2 regions of the Streptomyces sp. NPDC048018 genome follow, and region 1 is predicted to be linked to the other one. Evidence: predicted binding sites of a transcription regulator. Region 1 holds the regulator's gene; the other holds the start of a gene.

Region 1 (11,066 bases):
CGATCTACCCGCAGACCAACGCCGAGGAGTCGGCGTTCATCCTCTCCGACTCCGACTCGCGCGTCCTGATCGCGGAGAACGCCGCACAACTGGCCAAGGCCGTCGAGCGCCGTGCCGACCTGCCGAAACTCCACCACGTCGTCGTCATCGACGCCGAGGGCGCGGACACCTCCGACGAGTGGGTGCTCACCCTCGCCGACCTGGAGGCGCGCGGCAAGGCGTACCTGGAGAAGCACCCGGAGGTCGTGAAGGAGCGCGTCGGGGCCATCACCCCCGACCAGCTCGCCACGCTCATCTACACGTCGGGCACCACCGGCCGCCCCAAGGGCGTCCGCCTCCCGCACGACAACTGGTCGTACATGGCCAAGGCGATCGCGGCCACCGGACTGGTCACCCAGGACGACGTGCAGTACCTCTGGCTGCCGCTGGCCCACGTCTTCGGCAAGGTGCTCACCTCCGGCCAGATCGAGGTCGGGCACGTCACCGCCGTCGACGGCCGCATCGACAAGATCATCGTGAACCTGCCGGTCGTGCAGCCCACCTACATGGCCGCCGTCCCGCGCATCTTCGAGAAGGTCTACAACGGCGTCGCCGCCAAGGCCCGCGAGGGCGGCGCGGCCAAGTACAAGATCTTCCAGTGGGCGGCCGAGGTCGCCCGCGAGTACGCCAAGGTCACCCAGGACAACTTCCGCCGCACCGGCACCGCCTCCGCGCCCTTCGGCCTCGCCGCCAAGCACAAGGTTGCCGACGCGCTCGTCTACAAGAAGCTCCGCGAGGCCTTCGGCGGCCGGCTGCGCGCCGCCGTCTCCGGCTCGGTCGCGCTCGCCCCGGAGATCGGTTACTTCTTCTCCGGCGCCGGCATCCACATCCTGGAGGGCTACGGCCTCACGGAGTCCTCCGCCGCCTCCTTCGTCAACCCCGGCGAGGCCTACCGCACCGGTACCGTCGGCAAGCCGCTGCCCGGCACCGAGGTCCGCATCGCCGACGACGGCGAGATCCTGCTGCGCAGCCCCGGCGTCATGGAGGGCTACCACGGCCTGCCGGAGAAGACCGCGGAGGTCCTGGAGCCGGACGGCTGGTTCCACACCGGCGACATCGGCGAGCTGTCCGCCGACGGCTACCTGCGCATCACCGACCGCAAGAAGGACCTCTTCAAGACCTCCGGCGGCAAGTACATCGCCCCGACGGAGATCGAGGGCCAGTTCAAGGCCGTCTGCCCGTTCGTCTCCAACATCGTGGTGCTCGGCGCCGACCGGAACTACTGCAGTGCCCTCATCGCCCTCGACGAGCCCGCCATCCTCGGCTGGGCCGCCGAGCACGGCCTCGGCGGCAAGTCCTACGCGGAGGTCGTCGGCTCCCCGCAGGTCGAGCAGCTGATCGAGGGCTACGTCGGCCGCCTCAACGAGGGGCTGCAGCGCTGGCAGACGATCAAGAAGTTCCGGCTCCTGCCGCGGGACCTCGACGTCGAGCACGGCGAGCTCACGCCGAGCCTCAAGATGAAGCGACCGGTGGTCGAGCGGACCTACCAGCACCTGATCGACGAGATGTACGCCGGGGCGCGGGAGGCCTGACGGGCCCGGCCCGACGTCGCGCGCCGGGCCGGGCGGTCCGGCCGCACCGACCGGATCCGGTCGCACCCGACGGGTCCGGTCGGACCGCACCGGCCTGACCTGGGGCTTCCGGAGTTTTCCACAGGCGCGGGGCTTACCCCGGGCGGTACGGGACAATGGGCTCATGCCTTCCGTACTGCCCGATGGTGAGCCCATGCCCGAGGACGGTGCGCTGCCCGCGAGCGCCCTGCAGGGCGCCGGGGAGCGACCGCTCGGGTTCTATCTGCACGTGCCGTACTGCGCCACCCGGTGCGGCTACTGCGACTTCAACACCTACACCGCGAGCGAGCTGCGCGGTGCCGGCGGCGTGCTCGCCTCCCGGGACAACTACGCGGGGCAGGTGGCCGAGGAGATCCGGCTCGCGCGCAAGGTCCTCGGCGACGACCCGCGTCCGGTGCGGACGGTCTTCGTCGGCGGCGGCACCCCCACGCTGCTCGACGCGGCCGACCTCGTGTCCATGCTCGCGGTCATCCGGGACGAGTTCGGGCTCGCGGACGACGCCGAGGTGACGACGGAGGCGAACCCGGAGTCCGTCGACCCCGCGTATCTGGCGACGCTGCGCGAGGGCGGCTTCAACCGGATCTCCTTCGGGATGCAGAGCGCCCGGCAGCACGTGCTGAAGGTCCTCGACCGCAGCCACACGCCCGGACGCCCCGAGGCCTGTGTCGCCGAGGCGCGCGCGGCCGGCTTCGAGCACGTCAACCTCGACCTCATCTACGGCACGCCCGGGGAGTCCGACGACGACTGGCGGGCCTCGCTGGACGCGGCGATCGGGGCCGGCCCGGACCACGTCAGCGCCTACGCGCTGATCGTGGAGGAGGGCACCCAGCTGGCGCGGCGCATCCGGCGCGGCGAGATACCGATGACCGACGACGACGTGCACGCCGACCGCTACCTCATCGCCGAGGACGTGCTCTCCCGGGCGGGCTACGCCTGGTACGAGGTGTCCAACTGGGCCACCTCCGATGCCGGCCGCTGCCTCCACAACGAGCTCTACTGGCGCGGCGCCGACTGGTGGGGCGCGGGACCGGGCGCCCACAGCCACGTCGGCGGGGTCCGGTGGTGGAACGTCAAGCATCCGGGTGCGTACGCGGCGGCGCTGGGGGCCGGCAGGTCGCCGGGGGCCGGGCGCGAGCTCCTGACCGAGGAGGACCGCCGGGTGGAGCGGGTGCTCCTGGAGCTGCGGCTCCGGGAGGGCTGCCCGCTGACGCTGCTGCGCCCGGCCGGACTGGCGGCGGCCGAGCGGGCGCTCGCGGACGGCCTCCTCGACCCCGGGCCCTACGCCGACGGACTGGCCGTGCTGACGCTGCGGGGCCGGCTGCTCGCCGACGCCGTGGTCCGCGACCTGGTGGACTAGCCGCCCCCGCCCTCGGCCTTCAGGTGTCCGGAGCGCGCCCCCGCGCGGGCGTTCCGGCCCGGAGGACGACCCCGAGGCGGGCCCGGGCGCCGGGGTCCGGGACCCCCGGGGCGGCCCCGGTGCTCCGGGACGGGCCCTGGCCCTCCGGGGCGGGCCCCGGTCTCCCCCCACCGGGCCGCCCCCCCCGGGGACCGGCCCCGGCCCCCGGTACCGGCCCCGGCCCCTGGTACCGGCCCTGGCCCTTCGGGACGGGCCCTGGCCCTTCGGGACGGGCCCTGGCCCTTCGGGACGGGCCCTGGCCCTTCGGGACGGGCCCCGGTGCTCCCAGACCGGCCCCGGCCCCCGGTACCGGCCCCGGCGCTCCCAGACCGGCCCTGGCCCTCCGGGACGGGCCCTGGACCTACGAGACTGGCCCCGCTGCTCCCTAGACCAGCCCCGGTCCTACGAGACCGGTCCCGGCCCTCCCATCACGGGTCCCGGCCCTCCCGTGACGGGCCCCGGGCCTCCCGTGACCGGCACCGGCCCTCCCGGGACGGGCCCCGGGCCCCCGAGGACGGGCTTGCGGGCTTCCGGGATTGCCTGCGGGCCCTCCGCGGTTGGCTGCGGGGGCTCCCGGAGGGCTCGGCCTTCCCGGAGTGCCCGCCGTCAGGCTCTCCGGGAGCGCCTGCCGTCAGGCCTTCCCGGAGCGCTGCCGTCGGGCATTCACGGAGCGCTGGCGTCGGGCCTTCCGGGAGCACCCGCCGTCAGGCCCTCCCCCGGCGCCTGACGTCCGGCCTTCGTGGAGGGTGCGCCGTCGGCTCAGGGGCCTGTCTCCCGGCGGGCGCCGGTGTTCCGGAACGCCGGGCCCGTCTCCCGGGCCGGTCTCCGGGGGCTCCGTGTCCGCCGGGTCGGGCCGGGGAGCGGGGGAGGAGAGAGGTTCGGCGGTCACGGGGCCGTGACGAAGTCGATGAGTTCCTCGACCCGGCCCAGGAGGGCCGGTTCCAGGTCCTTGTACGAGTGCACCTTCGACAGGATGTGCTGCCAGGCCGCGCCCGTGTTCTCGGGCCAGCCCAGGGCGCGGCAGACGCCGGTCTTCCAGTCCTGGCCGCGGGGCACCGCCGGCCAGGCGCGGATGCCGACCGAGGAGGGCTTCACGGCCTCCCAGACGTCGATGTACGGGTGGCCGACGACCAGGACGTCGGGGGAGGTGACGCGGGCGGCGATGCGGGACTCCTTGGAGCCCTCCACCAGGTGGTCCACCAGAACACCCAGGCGGGCGTCCGGGGCCGGGGCGAAGTCGGCGACGATGGCCGGCAGGTCGTCGACGCCCTCCAGGTACTCCACGACCACGCCCTCGATGCGCAGGTCGTCGCCCCACACCCGCTCGACCAGCTCGGCGTCGTGGCGCCCCTCCACGTAGATGCGCCCGGCCCGGGCGACGCGCGCGCGGGCGCCCGGGACCGCGATCGAGCCGGAGGCCGTGCGGGTGGGGCGGGACGGGCCCGGCTGCGAGGGGCGGACGAGGGTGACGACCCGGCCCTCCAGGAGGAAGCCGCGCGGTTCCATCGGGAAGACCCGGTGCTTGCCGAAGCGGTCCTCCAGGGTGACCGTGCCCGCCTCGCAGCGGACCACCGCCCCGCAGAAGCCCGTCGAGACCTCCTCGACGACGAGTTCGTGGTCCGCCGGGACCTCCGGCACGGGGGCCGACTTCTTCCAAGGAGGCGTCAGATCCGGGTTGTAGCTGCGCATTCGGGCGACGCTACGACACCTCGAAGCGGTGTGCCAGCTCATCCCGCTGGCGTCGGACGAAGTCCGCGTCCACCAGCGCGCCGTGCCCCGGCACGTACACCGCGTCCTCGCCGGCCAGGGACAGCAGCCGGTCCAGGGCGGCAGGCCAGCGGGCCGGGATCGCGTCCGGGCCCGCCTGCGGCTCTCCCGACTCCTCCACCAGATCGCCGCAGAAGACGATCTCCCGCTCGCCCGGCACGAGGAGCGCCAGGTCGTGGCCCGAGTGGCCGGGGCCGACGTTGGCGAGCAGGACCTGGCGCCCGCCCAGGTCGAGCGTCCATTCGCCCGAGACGGTGTGACGCGGGGCGACCAGCACCTCGGCGGCCTCCGCCGCGGCGCGTTCGTCCACCCCCTGCCGCACCGCGTCCTTGCGCAGCTCCTCCGCCTCCCGGGGCAGCAGCGCGTCCATGCCCACCGCGCCGAAGACCTCGGCGCCCGCGAAGACCGCCGTGCCGAGGACGTGGTCGAAGTGGGGGTGGCTGAGTGCGACATGCGTCACCCTCCGGCCGCCTGTGATCGACGCCACCTGCGCGCGCAGTTCGGCGCCCTGCGCGAGGGTGGCGCCCGTGTCGTACAGCAGCACCGCGTCCCGGCCGACGACCAGGCCCACGGTGGCGTCCCAGCCCGGCAGCCGGCGGCGTCCCACGCCCTCGCCGAGCCGTTCCCAGCCCTGTTCTTCCCATCGCTCCGTCGGCATGTCTTCCCCTTCCATAGCCATCCGGCGACGCTATCCGCTCCGACCCCTCCGAGCCTGCCTCCTTGCCAGGAGCGACGTCCGCCGCCGTACACTGGCCGGGGATTGCTGGCACTCGGGCAGGGCGAGTGCCAAAAGCGGAGCAACCGGAACCGGATCGACAGCTGGAGGTGCGCGCGATGCTCAGCGAACGCAGACTCGAGGTGCTGCGCGCCATCGTCCAGGACTACGTCGGGACGGAGGAGCCGGTCGGCTCCAAGGCGTTGACCGAGCGCCACAGGCTCGGCGTGTCGCCCGCCACCGTGCGCAACGACATGGCGGTCCTGGAGGAGGAGGGCTACATCGCCCAGCCTCACACCAGCGCCGGCCGCATCCCCACCGACAAGGGCTACCGCCTCTTCGTGGACCGGCTCGCGGGCGTCAAGCCCCTGTCGACCCCGGAGCGGCGGGCGATCCACAACTTCCTCGACGGAGCCGTCGACCTCGACGACGTCGTCGGCCGCACGGTCCGGCTGCTCGCGCAGCTGACCCGCCAGGTCGCCGTCGTGCAGTACCCCTCGCTGACCCGCTCGACGGTCCGGCACGTGGAACTGCTGTCGCTGGCCCCCGCCCGGCTGATGCTGGTGCTCATCACCGACACCGGCCGGGTCGAGCAGCGCGTGATCGACTGCCCCGCGCCCTTCGGCGAGAACTCCCTCGCCGACCTGCGGGCCCGGCTCAACAGCCGGGTCGTCGGCCGCCGGTTCGCCGACGTTCCGCAGCTGGTGCAGGACCTGCCGGACTCCTTCGAGGAGATCGAGGACCGCGGCACGGTCTCGACCGTGCTCGCAACCCTCCTCGAAACCCTCGTGGAGGAGCAGGAGGAGCGGCTCATGATCGGCGGCACCGCCAATCTGACCCGCTTCGGACACGACTTCCCCCTGACGATCAGGCCCGTCCTGGAAGCCCTGGAGGAGCAGGTCGTGCTCCTCAAGCTGCTCGGCGAGGCCAAGGAATCGGGCATGACCGTACGCATCGGGCACGAGAACGCCCACGAGGGGCTGACGTCCACGTCGGTCGTCTCGGTCGGCTACGGTTCCGGCGGCGAGGCAGTCGCCAAACTCGGCGTGGTCGGACCGACCCGCATGGACTACCCCGGAACGATGGGAGCGGTACGCGCAGTGGCACGTTACGTCGGACAGATCCTGGCGGAGTCGTAAGTGGCCACCGACTACTACGCCGTACTCGGCGTACGCCGCGACGCGTCGCAGGACGAGATCAAGAAGGCCTTCCGCCGTCTTGCCCGCGAGCTTCACCCGGACGTGAACCCGGACCCGAAGACGCAGGAGCGGTTCAAGGAGATCAACGCCGCGTACGAGGTCCTCTCGGACCCGCAGAAGAAGCAGGTCTACGACCTCGGCGGGGACCCGCTGTCCGCCGCCGGCGGTGGCGGGGCCGGCGGCTTCGGAGCGGGCGGTTTCGGGAACTTCTCGGACATCATGGACGCCTTCTTCGGTACGGCGTCCCAGCGCGGCCCGCGCTCGCGCACCCGGCGCGGCCAGGACGCGATGATCCGTCTGGAGATCACCCTCGACGAGGCGGCCTTCGGCACCACCAAGGACATCCAGGTCGACACGGCCGTCGTCTGCACCACCTGCTCCGGTGAGGGCGCCGCGCCCGGCACCACCGCGCAGACCTGTGACATGTGCCGCGGCCGGGGCGAGGTCTCCCAGGTCACCCGGTCCTTCCTGGGCCAGGTCATGACCTCCCGCCCCTGCCCGCAGTGCCAGGGCTTCGGCACCGTGGTCCCCACCCCGTGCCCCGAGTGCGCGGGCGACGGGCGCGTGCGGTCCCGCCGTACGCTCACGGTCAAGATCCCGGCCGGTGTCGACAACGGCACCCGCATCCAGCTGGCGGGCGAGGGCGAGGTCGGCCCCGGCGGCGGCCCCGCCGGCGACCTGTACGTGGAGATCCACGAGCTCCCGCACGACGTCTTCCAGCGGCGCGGCGACGACCTGCACTGCACGGTCACCATTCCGATGACGGCGGCGGCGCTCGGCACGAAGGTGCAGCTGCAGACGCTGGACGGGCTGGAGGACGTCGACATCCGCCCGGGCACCCAGTCCGGCCAGTCGATCCCGCTGCACGGCCGCGGCGTCACGCACCTGCGGGGCAACGGCCGGGGCGACCTGATCGTCCACGTCGAGGTGCAGACCCCGACGAAGCTCGACCCCGAGCAGGAGCGCCTGCTGCGCGAGCTGTCCCAGCTGCGCGGCGAGGAGCGGCCGACGGGGCAGTTCCAGCCGGGACAGCAGGGTCTGTTCTCGCGCCTGAAGGACGCGTTCAACGGGCGCTGAGGCGCCGCGGCACGAGCGAAGGGCGGTCCCGCGTTCCCGCGGGGCCGCCCTTGCGCGTTGCCGCGAGGGCGGGTGGGCGCGGGTTCCGCCCGTCCGGTCCTGCCTCGCCCTTCCGCCCTTCGGCGGGGGCGTGAGCGTGCCGCCCGTCCGCGTGCCGCCCGTCCGCGTGGGCGCGCTCGCCTTCCGGCCCCCGGGTCCACTCGTCCGCGTCCGCGTCCGCGTTCCGCGTTGCCGCGCGGGTGCGCTCCGGCCTTCCGCCGCCGCCCGTCCGGCCCCGCCCGTCCGCGTTCTGCCCTTCAGCCCCCCCGCCACCCGCGCATGGGTCCGGGTCCCGCCCCTGACGCCTTCCGCGGGGAGGGTTTCGCGGTCGGGCCGGGCGCATGGGCCGCGTCGCACCCGACCGTGTCCACGGGCCCCGGGGGCAGGGGCCGTGACGGGGGCTTCCGGTGGGGCCGGCGTGGCCGCGCGCGGCGCTCGCGCACGGCTCCCGCAGCCTCCCCGTACCCCTCCCGCACCCCTCCCGTACCGATTCGGCCCGGTCGTTCCGTCATGGCACGATGCCTGCATGTCCACCGCGCTCAACGATCTCTCTCGTCATCCGATCGTGCAGGCCCCCATGGCGGGTGGCGCATCCTGTCCCGAGCTCGTCGGGGCCGTGTGCGAGGCGGGGGCGCTCGGGTTCCTGGCCGGGGGGTACAAGACCGCGGGCGGGCTCTACCAGGAGGTCAAGCAGGTACGCGCGCTCACCGCGCGGCCCTTCGGGGTCAACCTCCTCATGCCGCCGGGAGGCCAGCCCGCCGATTCCGCCGCCGTCGAGGTCTACCGGCACCAGCTCGCGGGCGAGGCCACCTGGTACGAGACGCCGCTCGGTGACGCCGAGCAGGGGCGGGACGACGCCTACGACGCGAAGCTGGCGATCCTCCTCGACGACCCGGTGCCGGTCGTCTCCTTCACCTTCGGCTGCCCCGACCGCGACGCCCTCGACGCGTTCGGCCGGGTCGGTACGTTCACGATCGTCACCGTCACCTCCGTCGAAGAGGCCCGGACCGCCGAGCGCGCCGGCGCCGGAGCGATCTGCGTGCAGGGCGCCGAGGCGGGCGGACACCGGGCCACCCACCGGGACGACCCGGCCGACGGGCCCGCCCCGGGCCGGGGCCGCGGGCTGCTGCCGCTGCTCACCGAGGTCCGTGAGGCCGTCCGGCTGCCGCTCGTCGCGACCGGCGGGATCATGCGCGGCCGCCAGATCGCCGCCGTGCTCGCCGCGGGCGCCGACGCCGCGCAGCTCGGCACCGCGTTCCTCCCCTGTCCCGAGTCGGGCGCGCATCCGCTGCACAAGCGGGCCCTCACGGATCCGCTGTTCACGCACACCGAGTTCACCCGGGCCTTCTCCGGGCGCCCGGCGCGGGGACTCGTCAACCGCTTCCTGCGCGAGCACGGGCCCTACGCCCCGGCCGCGTACCCCGAGGTGCACCACCTCACCGCCCCGCTGCGCAAGGCCGCCGCCACCGCAGGCGACCCGCAGGGGATGGCCCTGTGGGCCGGGCAGGGCCACCGGATGGCGCGGGAGCTCCCGGCCGGCCGGCTGGTCGAGGTCCTCGTCGAAGAACTCCAGTCCGCCCTCTCCGCCCTCTCCGGCCTCGCAAGCAGCGCCACCGCCGACGATGCAGGCGGTACCACCCGCACCACCGGCACCCCACGTACCAGGAGCACCTCGTGACCGCACCCGTCTTCGTCGTCGACACCGTTCCCGTGAGCGGCGGCTTCCTCCTCGACGGGCCCGAGGGCCGGCACGCCGTCTCCGTGAAGCGGCTGCGCGCGGGCGAGGAGCTCGTGCTGACCGACGGGCAGGGGCGCTGGGCCGAGTGCGTCGTGGTGTCCGCCGAGGGCAAGGACCAGCTGACCGTGCAGGTCTCGGCGGAGCACGAGGAGCCCGTGCCCGCGCCGCGCGTGACGGTCGTCCAGGCCCTGCCCAAGGGCGACCGCGGCGAACTGGCCGTCGAGATCATGACGGAGACCGGCGTGGACGCGATCGTGCCATGGGCCGCGTCCCGCTGCATCACGCAGTGGAAGGGCGACCGCGGTCTGAAGGCGCTCGCGAAGTGGCGGGCCACGGCCCGCGAGGCCGGCAAGCAGTCGCGTCGCACCCGTTTCCCCGAGGTGACCGACCTGATGTCGTCGAAGCAGGTCGCCGCGCTGCTCGCGGAGGCCGACTTCGCGGCCGTCCTGCACGAGGACCGCGACCACCCGAGCGGGGCGCTCGCCACCGCGGAGCTGCCGGACAGGGGATCGATCGTCCTCGTCGTGGGGCCCGAAGGCGGGGTTTCCCCCGAGGAGTTGGCGCTCTTCGAGAGTGCCGGCGCCCGGCCCTACCGCCTCGGGCACAGCGTCCTGCGCACCTCCACGGCGGGCACGGCGGCCGCGGCACTCGTCCTCGGCCGCACGGGACGCTGGTCGTAGGCCGCGGCGCTGATCCCAGAACGGGGCGCTGATCCGAGGACGCGGCGCTTCGCCCGACGGGCGGCCGTGCGGGGTTCGGGCGGTCCGCCGGCCGCGCGTGCGCTGCGGGGGCCGGGTGGGGGCCGGTTGTCGGTGGGGAGGTCGGGGTGTCCGGATAGCATGCGCGTGTACGGATGATCGACGGAGGCGAGGAGGCCCGGGCATGGCCGGAGAGCCGCAGAGCGACTGCCTGTTCTGCAAGATCGCGGAGGGGGAGGTCCCGGCGACGATCGTGCGCGAGACGGAGACGACTCTCGCGTTCCGCGACATCAACCCGCAGGCGCCGACCCACATCCTGGTCATCCCGCGGGTGCACTACCCCGACGCCGCCTCCCTCGCGGCCGCCGCGCCGACCGTCGCCGCCGACGTGCTGCGCGTGGCCGGCGAGGTCGCGGCCGAGGAGAAGGTGGACGGCAGCGGCTTCCGCATCGTCTTCAACACCGGCGCCGGCGCCGGCCAGACCGTCTTCCACGCGCACGCCCACGTCCTCGGCGGCCGCGGCCTCAACTGGCCGCCCGGATAGGCCGGGACGCTCTCTTGTCCGTACGCGAACTGGTCGTCCTCGGCACGGCCAGCCAGGTCCCGACCCGGCACCGCAACCACAACGGCTATCTGCTGCGCTGGGACGGGACCGGCATCCTCTTCGACCCCGGTGAGGGCACCCAGCGGCAGATGCTCCGGGCCGGGGTCGCGGCGCACGACCTGAACCGGATCTGCGTGACGCACTTCCACGGCGACCACTCGCTGGGCCTCGCCGGCGTGATCCAGCGGATCAACCTCGACCAGGTGCCCCACCCGGTCGCCGC
Region 2 (11,066 bases), on a different contig from region 1:
GGGCGAGACCGTCCTCGCCGAGCTGCCCTCGCTCGTCGAGAACCCTTCGAGCCCGGGCACGTTCGCCCTGCCGGAGGAGCAGGCGCTCAAGCTCACCGAGGACGGCGGCTCCATCCCGGCGCTCGGCCGCTACGCGATCGACGTGACGGCCACCGACTCGCTCGGCAACACCGTCACGCGCGCGAACGCGGGCACGCTCGACTTCACCCTGCAGCCGGTGCTGACCGGCTTCGACGTCGGCGTCTCCACCTGGGCCGACCGGAACATCCACCCGCAGGGCACCCTGGTCGGCATCCAGCCCGGCTCCCTCGACCGGGTCCCGCTGCCCGGCCGTTCGGTGTCCTTCCGGCTCGGCTGGGACGACACCGCGATCGGGTCCGCCGTGACCGACGCCACCGGCGCCTTCACCGCCGCCCCGATGCCGCTGACGACGCGCTACGCCTGGTACCGGGCCGAGTTCGCCGAGAACGGCGACGAGGTGCACGGCGTCGGCAGGAGCAACGACTACGCCGACGTGCGGACCAGGAGGATGTCCCTCACCGCCACCGCCGACAAGACGCGTGCGGTGAACGGCGAGACCGTCACCGTCACCGGCCGGGTCACCGACCCGGCGGACGGCTCCCCGGTCGCCGACGAGCCGCTGGAGGCGCTGCTGGGCGGCGGGATCCCGCAGGCCGTACGCACCGACGCCGACGGCCGGTTCACCGCGCGGCTCGTCGCCGCTCCCGGCCCGGACCACACCGGGTGGAGCGTCCGGGGCACCGGCATCTTCCAGGACGGGCTGTACGCGAGCGGTGCGCTCGCCATGCCGAAGGACACCCGCACCCAGCTGGTCGCCTACCGGCTCGACAGCAACGGGCGGCTCACGGCCTACGGCCAGTTCCGCTCCCCGTACGAGACCTGGGCGGGCTACATGACCGACCAGACGGTGCTCCTGGAGCAGTCCCCGGACGGGCTGACCGGCTGGAAGAAGGTCGCCTCGACCCCGGTCACCACCGATGTGCGGCGCTCGTTCGCCGTCGGCGTGGCCACCAGGGGCGGCTGGTTCCGGCTGCACACCCTCGGCTCGTCGCTGTACGCGGAGTCCGCGAGCAGGTCCTTCCACGTCGCCCGGACCTCCACCCGGGTGCTGTCGGTGGACGCCACCCCGGAGCCCGTCCGCAAGGGCGCCGAGATCACGGTGACGGCCACGGTGCAGCACGACCAGGCGGGCTGGAAGCCGCTGGCCAACCAGCAGGTGCAGCTGCGCTTCGCCGCGTGGGGCTCCCAGACGTGGAAGACCGTCGCGTGGGGCCGTACCTCGGCCACGGGCAGGGCGAGCCTGAAGGCGCGCACCTCGGTGGACGGGACGTACACGGTCGTGTACGTCGGTGACGCCTCGCACTTCGACTCCACCGGCCGGGGCGACTACGTCGACGTGCGCTGACCTCCGGCACGCGTCCGGCACACATGACTGAAGGGCGGCACCCCCACGGGGTGCCGCCCTTCGGCGTTCAGCGATGAACCGCCGATCCTCTCCGAGGATCAGAAGTCCATGTCACCGCCCGGCATGCCGCCGCCGGCCGGCGCGGCGGCCTTCTCCGGCTTGTCGGCGATGACGGCCTCGGTGGTGAGGAACAGCGCCGCGATGGAGGCGGCGTTCTGCAGCGCGGAGCGCGTCACCTTGGCCGGGTCGAGGATGCCCTCGGCGATCATGTCGACGTACTCGCCGGTCGCGGCGTTCAGGCCGTGGCCGACGGGAAGGTTGCGCACCTTCTCCACGACGACGCCACCCTCGAGACCACCGTTGACGGCGATCTGCTTGAGCGGGGCCTCCAGGGCCAGCTTGACGGCGTTGGCACCGGTGGCCTCGTCGCCCTCCAGCTCCAGCTTCTCGAAGACCGCGGAGGCCTGCAGCAGGGCCACGCCACCACCGGCGACGATGCCCTCCTCGACGGCCGCCTTCGCGTTGCGGACGGCGTCCTCGATGCGGTGCTTGCGCTCCTTGAGCTCGACCTCGGTCGCGGCACCGGCCTTGATGACGGCGACGCCACCGGCGAGCTTCGCCAGGCGCTCCTGGAGCTTCTCGCGGTCGTAGTCCGAGTCGGAGTTCTCGATCTCGGCACGGATCTGGTTCACGCGACCGGCGACCTGCTCGCTGTCACCGGCACCGTCGACGATGGTGGTCTCGTCCTTGGTGATGACGACCTTGCGGGCGCGGCCCAGCAGGTCCAGGCCGGCGTTCTCGAGCTTGAGACCGACCTCCTCGGAGATGACCGTGCCGCCGGTGAGGATGGCGATGTCGTTCAGCATCGCCTTGCGGCGGTCGCCGAAGCCCGGGGCCTTGACGGCGACGGACTTGAAGGTGCCACGGATCTTGTTGACGACCAGGGTCGACAGGGCCTCGCCCTCGACGTCCTCGGCGATGATCAGCAGCGGCTTGCCCGACTGCATGACCTTCTCGAGGAGCGGGAGCAGGTCCTTCACCGAGGAGACCTTGGAGTTGACGATGAGGATGTACGGGTCCTCGAGCGCGGCCTCCATGCGCTCCATGTCGGTCGCGAAGTACGCCGAGATGTAGCCCTTGTCGAAGCGCATACCCTCGGTGAGCTCCAGCTCCAGACCGAAGGTCTGGGACTCCTCGACGGTGATGACGCCTTCCTTGCCGACCTTGTCCATGGCCTCGGCGATGAGCTCGCCGATCTGGGTGTCGGCGGCGGAGATGGAGGCGGTGGAGGCGATCTGCTCCTTCGTCTCGACCTCCTTCGCCTGGTCGAGCAGCGCACCGGAGACGGCCTCGACGGCCTTCTCGATGCCGCGCTTGAGGGCCATCGGGTTGGCGCCGGCGGCGACGTTGCGCAGGCCCTCACGGACCAGCGCCTGGGCGAGAACGGTGGCGGTGGTCGTACCGTCGCCGGCGACGTCGTCCGTCTTCTTGGCGACTTCCTTGACCAGCTCGGCGCCGATCTTCTCGTACGGGTCCTCGAGCTCGATCTCCTTGGCGATGGAGACACCATCGTTGGTGATCGTGGGGGCGCCCCACTTCTTCTCGAGGACGACGTTGCGACCCTTGGGGCCGAGGGTGACCTTGACGGCGTCAGCGAGCTGGTTCATGCCGCGCTCGAGACCGCGCCGGGCCTCCTCGTCGAACGCGATGATCTTGGCCATGTGAAGTGGTCCTCCCGGACATGGGGTGGATAACGCTCCTGGACCTGGCCGACGCCCGCGACGGACGGCCCGCCCTCCTCGTGGTTCCTTGCCCCACTCGGCCGGCGACCTCGTCTGCCCGATCCTCGTAGCACTCTCACCTTCAGAGTGCTAACGCCAATGATTAGCACTCGACCCAGGAGAGTGCAAGCGCCTCGGGGAGGCTCGCACGGGGGTGGCGGCCGGAAACCGGGCGGGCGCGGGCGCCCGGGGAGAGCCCTCACGGCCGTCGACCGGCGCACGCGGGGCGCGCACGCGGGCGCGCGTCCGCACACGTGCGAGGGGTCCACATCCCAGTGGGATGTGGACCCCTCGACGGAAGTGCGTCGGTGGCCGATCGCGCCGCGCTCAGACGGCGAGCTTGACCATGTCCGCCTGCGGACCCTTCTGGCCCTGCGAGATCTCGAACTCGACCCGCTGACCCTCTTCGAGGGTGCGGTACCCGTCCATCTGAATCGCGCTGTAGTGGACGAAAACATCCGCACCACCGTCGACCGCGATGAAGCCGTAGCCCTTCTCCGCGTTGAACCACTTGACGGTGCCCTGAGCCATGCCTAACTCCCCTATTACTGGCCCTTGCGCGGGGCCGCACTTCGCGGACCCGGGTCAGACCCTGCGCCGGAACGCGTCGACCGCGGCTGAATGTATCTGCCCAACTGCCCTCTGCAACAGGTCAATCGGACGAGAATTCTGGGCACGGCGGAAAGGGGAATTGGGGAGAATCCCCGGAGTTCCGGGGCAAGTCGGGCCCGGCAAACCGCGCAGAAGGTACACAAGGCACGGGCACTTTGGCTGCTTCTGGTCGCGCGCAGACGCATTCTCATATGCGCCTGGCATGAGCAGCGGAGGGGGCTTCCCCAACTCTACCGCGCTCAACCATGCAGAATTGCCCCTTCCGCTTCTTCTGGCGGAAGGGGCAATTCAGATATTGCGGGTACCCGTGAGTACGGCCGGTCGGCCGCCCGCACGGTGCCGGGCGGTCAGCCGCCGGCGACGGCGGGAATGATGGAGACGCCGGCGCCGTCCGGCGTCGCGGTCTCCAGACCCTGCTCGAAGCGCACGTCGTCGTCGTTCACGTACACGTTGACGAAGCGGCGCAGCTTGCCCTGGTCGTCCAGGACGCGGGCCGCGATGCCCGTGTGGTTCTTCTCCAGGTCGGCGATGACCTCGGCGAGGGTCCCGCCCTCGGCGGACACCTCGGACCGTCCACCGGTGTAGGTGCGGAGGATGGTGGGGATGCGGACGTTCACGGCCATGGCTGTCTTCGTACCTCTCGGCTTCAGTGGGCCAGGCCCGCGTCGCGGAACGCGTCCAGGCTCGGGCGGATCGTTGCGGTCGCCTGCGAGCCCTCGGCCACGGCGTCCAGGGTCTTGAGGCCGTCGCCGGTGTTGAGGACCACCGTCGTCAGCGTGGGGTCGATCAGACCGTTCTCGACGAGCTTCCTCGTCACCCCGACGGTCACGCCGCCCGCGGTCTCGGCGAAGATGCCCTCGGTGCGGGCCAGGATCCTGATGGCGTCCACGACCTGCTCGTCGTCGACGTCCTCCACGGCTCCGCCGGTGCGGCGGGCGATGTCGAGCACGTACGGGCCGTCGGCCGGGTTGCCGATCGCCAGCGACTTGGCGATGGTGTCCGGCTTCTGCGGGCGGACCACGTCGTGACCGGCCTTGAAGGCGGCGGACACCGGCGAGCAGCCCTCGGCCTGGGCGCCGAAGATCTTGTACGGCTTGTCCTCGACCAGGCCCAGCTTGATGAGCTCCTGCAGACCCTTGTCGATCTTCGTGAGCTGCGAGCCGGAGGCGATCGGGATGACGAGCTGGTCCGGGATGACCCAGCCGAGCTGCTCGCAGATCTCGTACGCGAGCGTCTTCGAGCCCTCGCCGTAGTACGGGCGGAGGTTGACGTTCACGAAGCCCCAGCCCTCGCCGAGCGGGTCGCCGATGAGCTCCGAGCAGAAGCGGTTGACGTCGTCGTAGTTGCCCTCGATGGCGACCAGGTCGCCGCCGTAGACGGCGGCCATGACGACCTTGCCCTGCTCCAGGTCGTGCGGGATGAACACGCAGGAGCGGAAGCCGGCCCGGGCGGCGGCGGCGCCGACGGCGCCGGCCAGGTTGCCGGTGGAGGAGCACGACAGGGTGGTGAAGCCGAAGGCCCGGGCGGCCTCGATGGCCTGGGCGACGACCCGGTCCTTGAAGGAGTGGGTCGGGTTACCGGAGTCGTCCTTGACGAAGAGCCGGCCGGGCTCGACGCCGATCTCCCGGGCGAGGTTGTCGGCCTGGACGAGCTTGGTCCAGCCGGGGTTCAGGTTGGGCTTCTCGGCGACGTCGGCCGGAACGGGCAGCAGCGGGGCGTAGCGCCAGATGTTGGCGGGGCCGGCCTCGATCTGCTTGCGCAGGGCCTCGGGGTCGCCGGTGGGCAGGTCGTACGCGACCTCGAGGGGGCCGAAGCAGAGCTCACAGGCGAAGATCGGGCCGAGCGGGAAGGATTCACCGCATTCACGACAGGAGAGTCCGGAAGCGGGACCGAGATCAACGGTGGTTCCGGGTGCGACGGTCTGTACAGCCATGGAGGCGAGGCCCTTTCTCCTCATCTTCCTCATGACGCATTTCGCCATGAGACGGATTTGGCACCTTCCCTAGCCGGGAGCCTCGCGCTGAAAAGCTGTGCCCGTCAGGGGCTCCACCTGGGGTGGTGACCGTGAGACGGGTGGGCGAGTAACCGACTGGAGGGTTGCCGGGGCTTCAACGGGCCGTTTCCCTCTGCCCCTCTGGATGAGCGGTATTCGATTGTGAGACGCGGTCGGCACCCCGACATGCATCGGGCATCCGCGTTGTTCAAGACTGTAACCGAAGGCTTCCGAGGGGGAGACGGTCGTCCGATCCGCGAGATGGAGATCACGTTGCTGGAAGAAGTGGAGCGCTGGCTGGCCCGGCGGTCCTGGTCCGTGGCCGACCGTCCGCTGGAGCGGATCCTCGCCGCCAAGCGGGGCACGAAGGTCAGCGTCGTCCTGCCCGCGCTGAACGAGGAGGCGACGGTCGGCGCGATCGTCTCGGTCATCCGCCGCGAGCTGATGACCCCGGCGGTGCCACTGGTGGACGAGCTGGTGGTGATCGACTCCGGCTCGACCGACCGGACGGCCGAGGTGGCCGCGGCGGCCGGCGCGCGGGTGGTGGCGCGCGACGAGATCCTGCCCCGCATACCGGCCGTGCCGGGCAAGGGCGAGGTCCTCTGGCGGTCACTGATGGTGACGAGCGGGGACGTCATCTGCTTCGTGGACGCGGATCTGCGGGACTTCTCGGCGGACTTCGTCACCGGGATCGTGGGGCCGCTGCTCACCGATCCGGACGTCGACTTCGTGAAGGCCATGTACGACCGTCCGCTCGGCGCCGAGTTCGACGGGCTCGCCTCCGGGAGGCCTCCCGGCCAGGGCGGCCGCGTGACGGAGCTGGTGGCCCGGCCGCTGCTCAATCTGCACTGGCCGCGCCTCGCCGGATTCGTCCAGCCGCTGGGCGGCGAGTACGCGGCACGCCGCTCGCTGCTGGAGCGCCTCCCCTTCCCGGTCGGTTACGGAGTGGAGCTGGGTCTCCTCGTGGACGCGCTGCACACGGTCGGCCTCGACGCGCTCGCACAGGTGGACGTGGGGGTGCGCAAGCACCGGCACCAGGACGGCCTGGCGCTCGGCCGGATGGCGGCGGCGATCTACCGGACGGCCCAGCTGCGTCTGTCGCGGGGGCACCTGGTGCGGCCGCTGCTCACTCAGTTCGAGCGCGGCGAGGACGGTTTCACGCCGCACACCCACGCGGTGGACACGGAGGAGCGGCCCCCGATGACGGAGATCGCGGAGTACGCCGAGCGCCGCGTGGCGTGACACCGGATGATGATCATTTCTGCCTATATTTCCGTTTCATGCGGTTCAGACACGACACGGGAATCCTGCCGGCGGCCCTCGGCATCGCGGCCGCGGCACTGACGCTCACCGGCGCCGCACCGGCCGCCGCTGCCCCGGGCGGGGCCGCCCCGGAGGTCACGTACGCGTACGCCGCCCCGGCCGGGACCGGCGCCCGCGCCGCGCACGCGGCGCCGGGCCTGCCGGGCCCCGTCCCGCAGCCGTCCGCGCCGGCCCCCGCGCCACCCGCCCCGCACGGCGGTCCGCACGGCGGAGCCCAGGGGAGGGCGGCGGCGCAGGCCGGCGCGCGCCTGTGGCTGCTCGGCGGGCTGGGGCTCGCGCTGGCGGCGACGGGCGTGGTGGCCCGGGCGGCGGCCAGGAGCCGCACGGGTCGCTGACCGGCAGCCGGACCCCGGGCCCACCCGCTCCGTCTGGCGCGAATCCGTACGTCTCGTATCCGCACGTTTGAGCGTTTACCGGACGGGCTAGGTTCGGCATATGGCTTCTGTCCTCGTGGCATCGAACCGCGGCCCGGTCTCCTACACCGTGCGTGACGACGGCTCCCTGGACACCCGGCGGGGCGGCGGCGGGCTCGTCTCGGGTCTCAGCGCCGTCGCGTCGGAGGGCGCGGCGGAGGACGGCCTCTGGGTGTGCGCGGCGCTCGGCGACGCCGACCGGGAGGCGGTGCGGCGCGGGGTGGCCGAGCCGGGCGTGCGGATGCTGGACATCGACCCGGAGGTGTACGCCGACGCGTACAACGGCATCGCGAACTCGGTGCTGTGGTTCCTCCACCACCACCTGTACGACATCCCGCGCGAGCCCGTCTTCGACGCGGCCTTCCGCCGCCGCTGGGAGTCGTACCGCGCCTACAACCGCGCCTTCGCCGAGGCCCTGGCCGAGGCGGCCGACGACGGCGCGGCGGTGCTCGTGCAGGACTACCACCTGGCGCTGGTGCCCGGGCAGCTGCGGGCGCTGCGCCCCGACCTGCGGATCGCGCACTTCACGCACACCCCGTGGGCCTCGCCGCAGTACCTGGGGATGCTCCCGGACGACGTGCACCACGAGCTGGTCGAGGGCATGCTCGGTGCCGACGAGGTCGGCTTCCACACCCGGGCCTGGGCGTCCGCCTTCCTCGCCGACCCGCTGGTCGAGCGGGCCGCCGACGCCACGCGGGTCGCGGTGCACCCGCTCGGCGTGGACGCCGGGGAGCTGCGCGCGCTCGCCCACCGCCCCGAGGTCGACGAACGGCTCGCGGCCCTGCGGGCCGAGGTCGGCGACCGGAAGACCATCGTCCGCGTCGACCGCACCGAGCTGTCCAAGAACATCCTGCGCGGCCTGCTGGCCTACCGGGAGCTGCTGACGACCCGCCCCGAGTGGCGCGGCCGGGTCGTCCACCTCGCCTCCGCCTACCCCTCCCGGCAGGACCTGGAGGTGTACCGCGCGTACACGGCCTCGGTGGGCGAGCTCGCGGAGCGGATCAACGAGGAGTTCGGCACACCGGACTGGCGGCCCGTCCTGGTCTCCGTCCAGGACGACTTCACCCGCTCCCTCGCCGCCTACCGGATGGCCGACGTGGCCCTCGTCAACCCGGTGCGCGACGGCATGAACCTGGTCGCCAAGGAGATCCCCGTGGTCTCCGACGCGGGCTGCGCCCTGGTGCTCTCCCGGGAGGCCGGCGCGTACGAGGAGCTGCGCGCCGACGCCCTCACGGTGAACCCGTACGACGTGACGGGCACCGCCGAGGCCCTGCACGAGGCCCTGTCGATGCCGGCTCCGGAACGCGCCGACCGCACGAAGCGCCTCGCGGCGGCCGCGACGGCGCTCCCGCCGCAGCGCTGGTTCCTGGACCAGCTGGAGGCCCTGCGGGCGCTCTGACGAACGACCCCGGCGGACCGGCGCCGGCCCTTCGACGCCGCCTTCGGCCCGGAGGCCCCCGAAGCGGCCTGCCCCACCGGGAGGTCCTGGCCCCGGTCCGCCCGCGGTGGGGGTGCGGAGGCTGCTACGCCCCCGGGCCGAGCGCCTCCGCCACCCCCGCCAGGAAGTCCACGACCGCCGCCGGGCCCGGGACCGTGAGGTCGGCGCGGCCGGCGAGCTCGGGGACGGCCTCGGAGGCGGCGGCGGAACAGACGAGGAGGCCGGGGGTGCCGTCCGAGCGGAGTTTCTCGACGGCGGCGTAGGCGGCCAGGTCGCCCAGGTCGTCTCCGGCGTAGAGGACGGAGCCGGCGCCGGTCTCGCGGACGTACTCGGCGAGGGCGACGCCCTTGTCCATGCCCGGGGGCCGGAGTTCCAGCACCATGCGGCCGGGTTCGAGGACCAGTCCGTGGCGCGCGGCCAGGTCGCCGAGGGGGCCCTTCAGGGCCTCGAAGGCTCCCTGGGGGTCCGCCGCACGGCGGGTGTGGACGGCGACCGCGCGGCCCTTCTCCTCGATCCACGTGCCGGACCAGGCCCCCACGCGGTCCAGGAAGCCGGGCAGCTCGGCGCGGACCGAGGCGACGCCCGGGTGGGGTGCGGCGGCGTGGACGGTGCCGGAGACGGCATCCCAGCGCTCGGCGCCGTAGTGGCCGAGGACGACCAGGTGCTCCAGGCCGGGGACCCCGGCGAAGCCTCCGTAGCGGACCGCGACCCCGGCGGGGCGGCCGGTGATCACGGCGACGGAGGCCACCCGCGGGGCGAGGGCGGCCAGGGCGGGCACGGCGCCGGGATGGGCGCGGGCCTGCTCCGGGTCGGGGACGATCTCGGCGAGCGTCCCGTCGAAGTCGAGGGCGACGACGGCCTTCTCCGGGCGCGCGAGCAGCGCGGCCAGACCGTCTCGGCCGGCGGTGGTGGTCGGGTGCGGAAGGCGGCTGACCATGCTCACGACCCTACCGAGGGATCGCGTCCGCGTCAGCGCCACCACCCCCGGCACCCGTTCCGGCGGCGGCACCGCCTCAGCGGCGGGCTTCCCTCTCGGCCCTGACCCGGCGCAGGCGGTTGACCGTCACCGGGTCGTGGACGAGGGCCCTCGGGTCGTCGAGGAGGGCGTTGAGCAGCTGGTAGTAGCGGGTGGCGGAGAGGCCGAGCTGTTCGCGGACGGCCCGCTCCTTCGCGCCGGGGCCCGGCCAGGAGCGCCGCTCCATGGCCAGGACGGCCCGCTCGCGCTCGCCCAGCGCGCCGGATTCGGTGGTCATACAGACCAACTTATTCCGCGCTCTCCGCCGCCGTCGCCTCGCGGGCGATCCGCCCGAGGATCTCGGACGGCTTGGCGTCGGGCCGGACCGTCTTGCCGATGTCCTTCTTCACCCGGCCGCTGACCTGCGCCCAGGAGGTCTTGCCGACGGGCGGCAGCTGGGAGTCGGGCAGCGCCTCCAGGAACTCGCGGAGGCTCGCGTGCTCGGGCGCGGACTGCATGGCGGCGGAGGCGGTGACGGTGGCGGGCAGCAGGTCGTTGTCGCCGGCGAACTTCAGCACGTTCTCGTCGCTGAAGACGAAGTCGAGGAAGGCGCCGATCTCCTTGCGGTGCCCGTTCTGCCGGAAGCCCATGATCCAGTCGGCGACGCCCATGGTGGCCCTGGCCTTGCCGTCGGCGCCGGGCAGGGCGACCTTGCCGACCCTGACGCCCTTCTTCTCGGCCTCCTGCATCAGGGACGGGTGCCCGTTGAGCATGCCGACCTCGCCGCGGGTGAAGGCGGCGAAGGCCTCCTTGCGGTTGAGCTCGCCGGGGGCGACGGGGCCGGTGAGGCCCTCGGCGACCAGGTTCTTCCGCAGCCAGTCGAGGGTGCGGATGTTCGCCTCGGAGTCGATCCGGTAGTGGCCGGTGTCGTCGGTGTAGCCGCCGCCGCCGCTGAGCAGCCACATCAGCGTCTCCGCCTGGGCCTCCTCGGGCCCGAGCGGCAGCGCGAAGGGGTACGCGACGCCCTTCTTCCTGAGCTTCCCGGCGGCGGCCGCGAGCTCGTCCCAGGTGGTCGGGGGCTGGTCGATGCCGGCCCGGTCGAACAGGTCCCGGTTGAAGAAGAGC

The links. The regulator HrcA, encoded in region 1, represses chaperone genes, less so after heat shock. The targets are predictions, from matches to a motif close to TTNGCACTCNGNNNNNCNGAGTGCNAA.
Region 2: groL (chaperonin GroEL) is a predicted target of HrcA. The motif match lies at 3,311-3,337, and genes of this name have one in related genera.

What each region holds. Positions count from the first base shown of each region.
Region 1 is NZ_JBIDBK010000002.1:813,951-825,016, reverse strand. It holds gene ACGF1Z_RS09655 (AMP-dependent synthetase/ligase) at 1-1,571, shown strand, start outside; gene hemW (radical SAM family heme chaperone HemW) at 1,735-2,967, shown strand; gene ACGF1Z_RS09645 (DUF3097 domain-containing protein) at 3,892-4,695, opposite strand; gene ACGF1Z_RS09640 (MBL fold metallo-hydrolase) at 4,706-5,431, opposite strand; gene hrcA (heat-inducible transcriptional repressor HrcA) at 5,608-6,627, shown strand; gene dnaJ (molecular chaperone DnaJ) at 6,628-7,764, shown strand; gene ACGF1Z_RS09625 (nitronate monooxygenase) at 8,330-9,481, shown strand; gene ACGF1Z_RS09620 (16S rRNA (uracil(1498)-N(3))-methyltransferase) at 9,478-10,221, shown strand; gene ACGF1Z_RS09615 (histidine triad nucleotide-binding protein) at 10,424-10,783, shown strand; gene ACGF1Z_RS09610 (ribonuclease Z) at 10,798-11,066, shown strand, end outside.
Region 2 is NZ_JBIDBK010000004.1:703,395-714,460, forward strand. It holds gene ACGF1Z_RS19230 (hypothetical protein) at 1-1,426, shown strand, start outside; gene groL (chaperonin GroEL) at 1,525-3,147, opposite strand; gene ACGF1Z_RS19240 (cold-shock protein) at 3,535-3,738, opposite strand; gene ACGF1Z_RS19245 (MoaD/ThiS family protein) at 4,167-4,442, opposite strand; gene thrC (threonine synthase) at 4,466-5,776, opposite strand; SAM riboswitch class I at 5,770-5,964, opposite strand; gene ACGF1Z_RS19255 (glucosyl-3-phosphoglycerate synthase) at 6,086-7,054, shown strand; gene ACGF1Z_RS19260 (hypothetical protein) at 7,093-7,470, shown strand; gene ACGF1Z_RS19265 (trehalose-6-phosphate synthase) at 7,571-8,947, shown strand; gene otsB (trehalose-phosphatase) at 9,072-9,923, opposite strand; gene ACGF1Z_RS19275 (DUF3263 domain-containing protein) at 10,000-10,239, opposite strand; gene ACGF1Z_RS19280 (ABC transporter substrate-binding protein) at 10,250-11,066, opposite strand, start outside.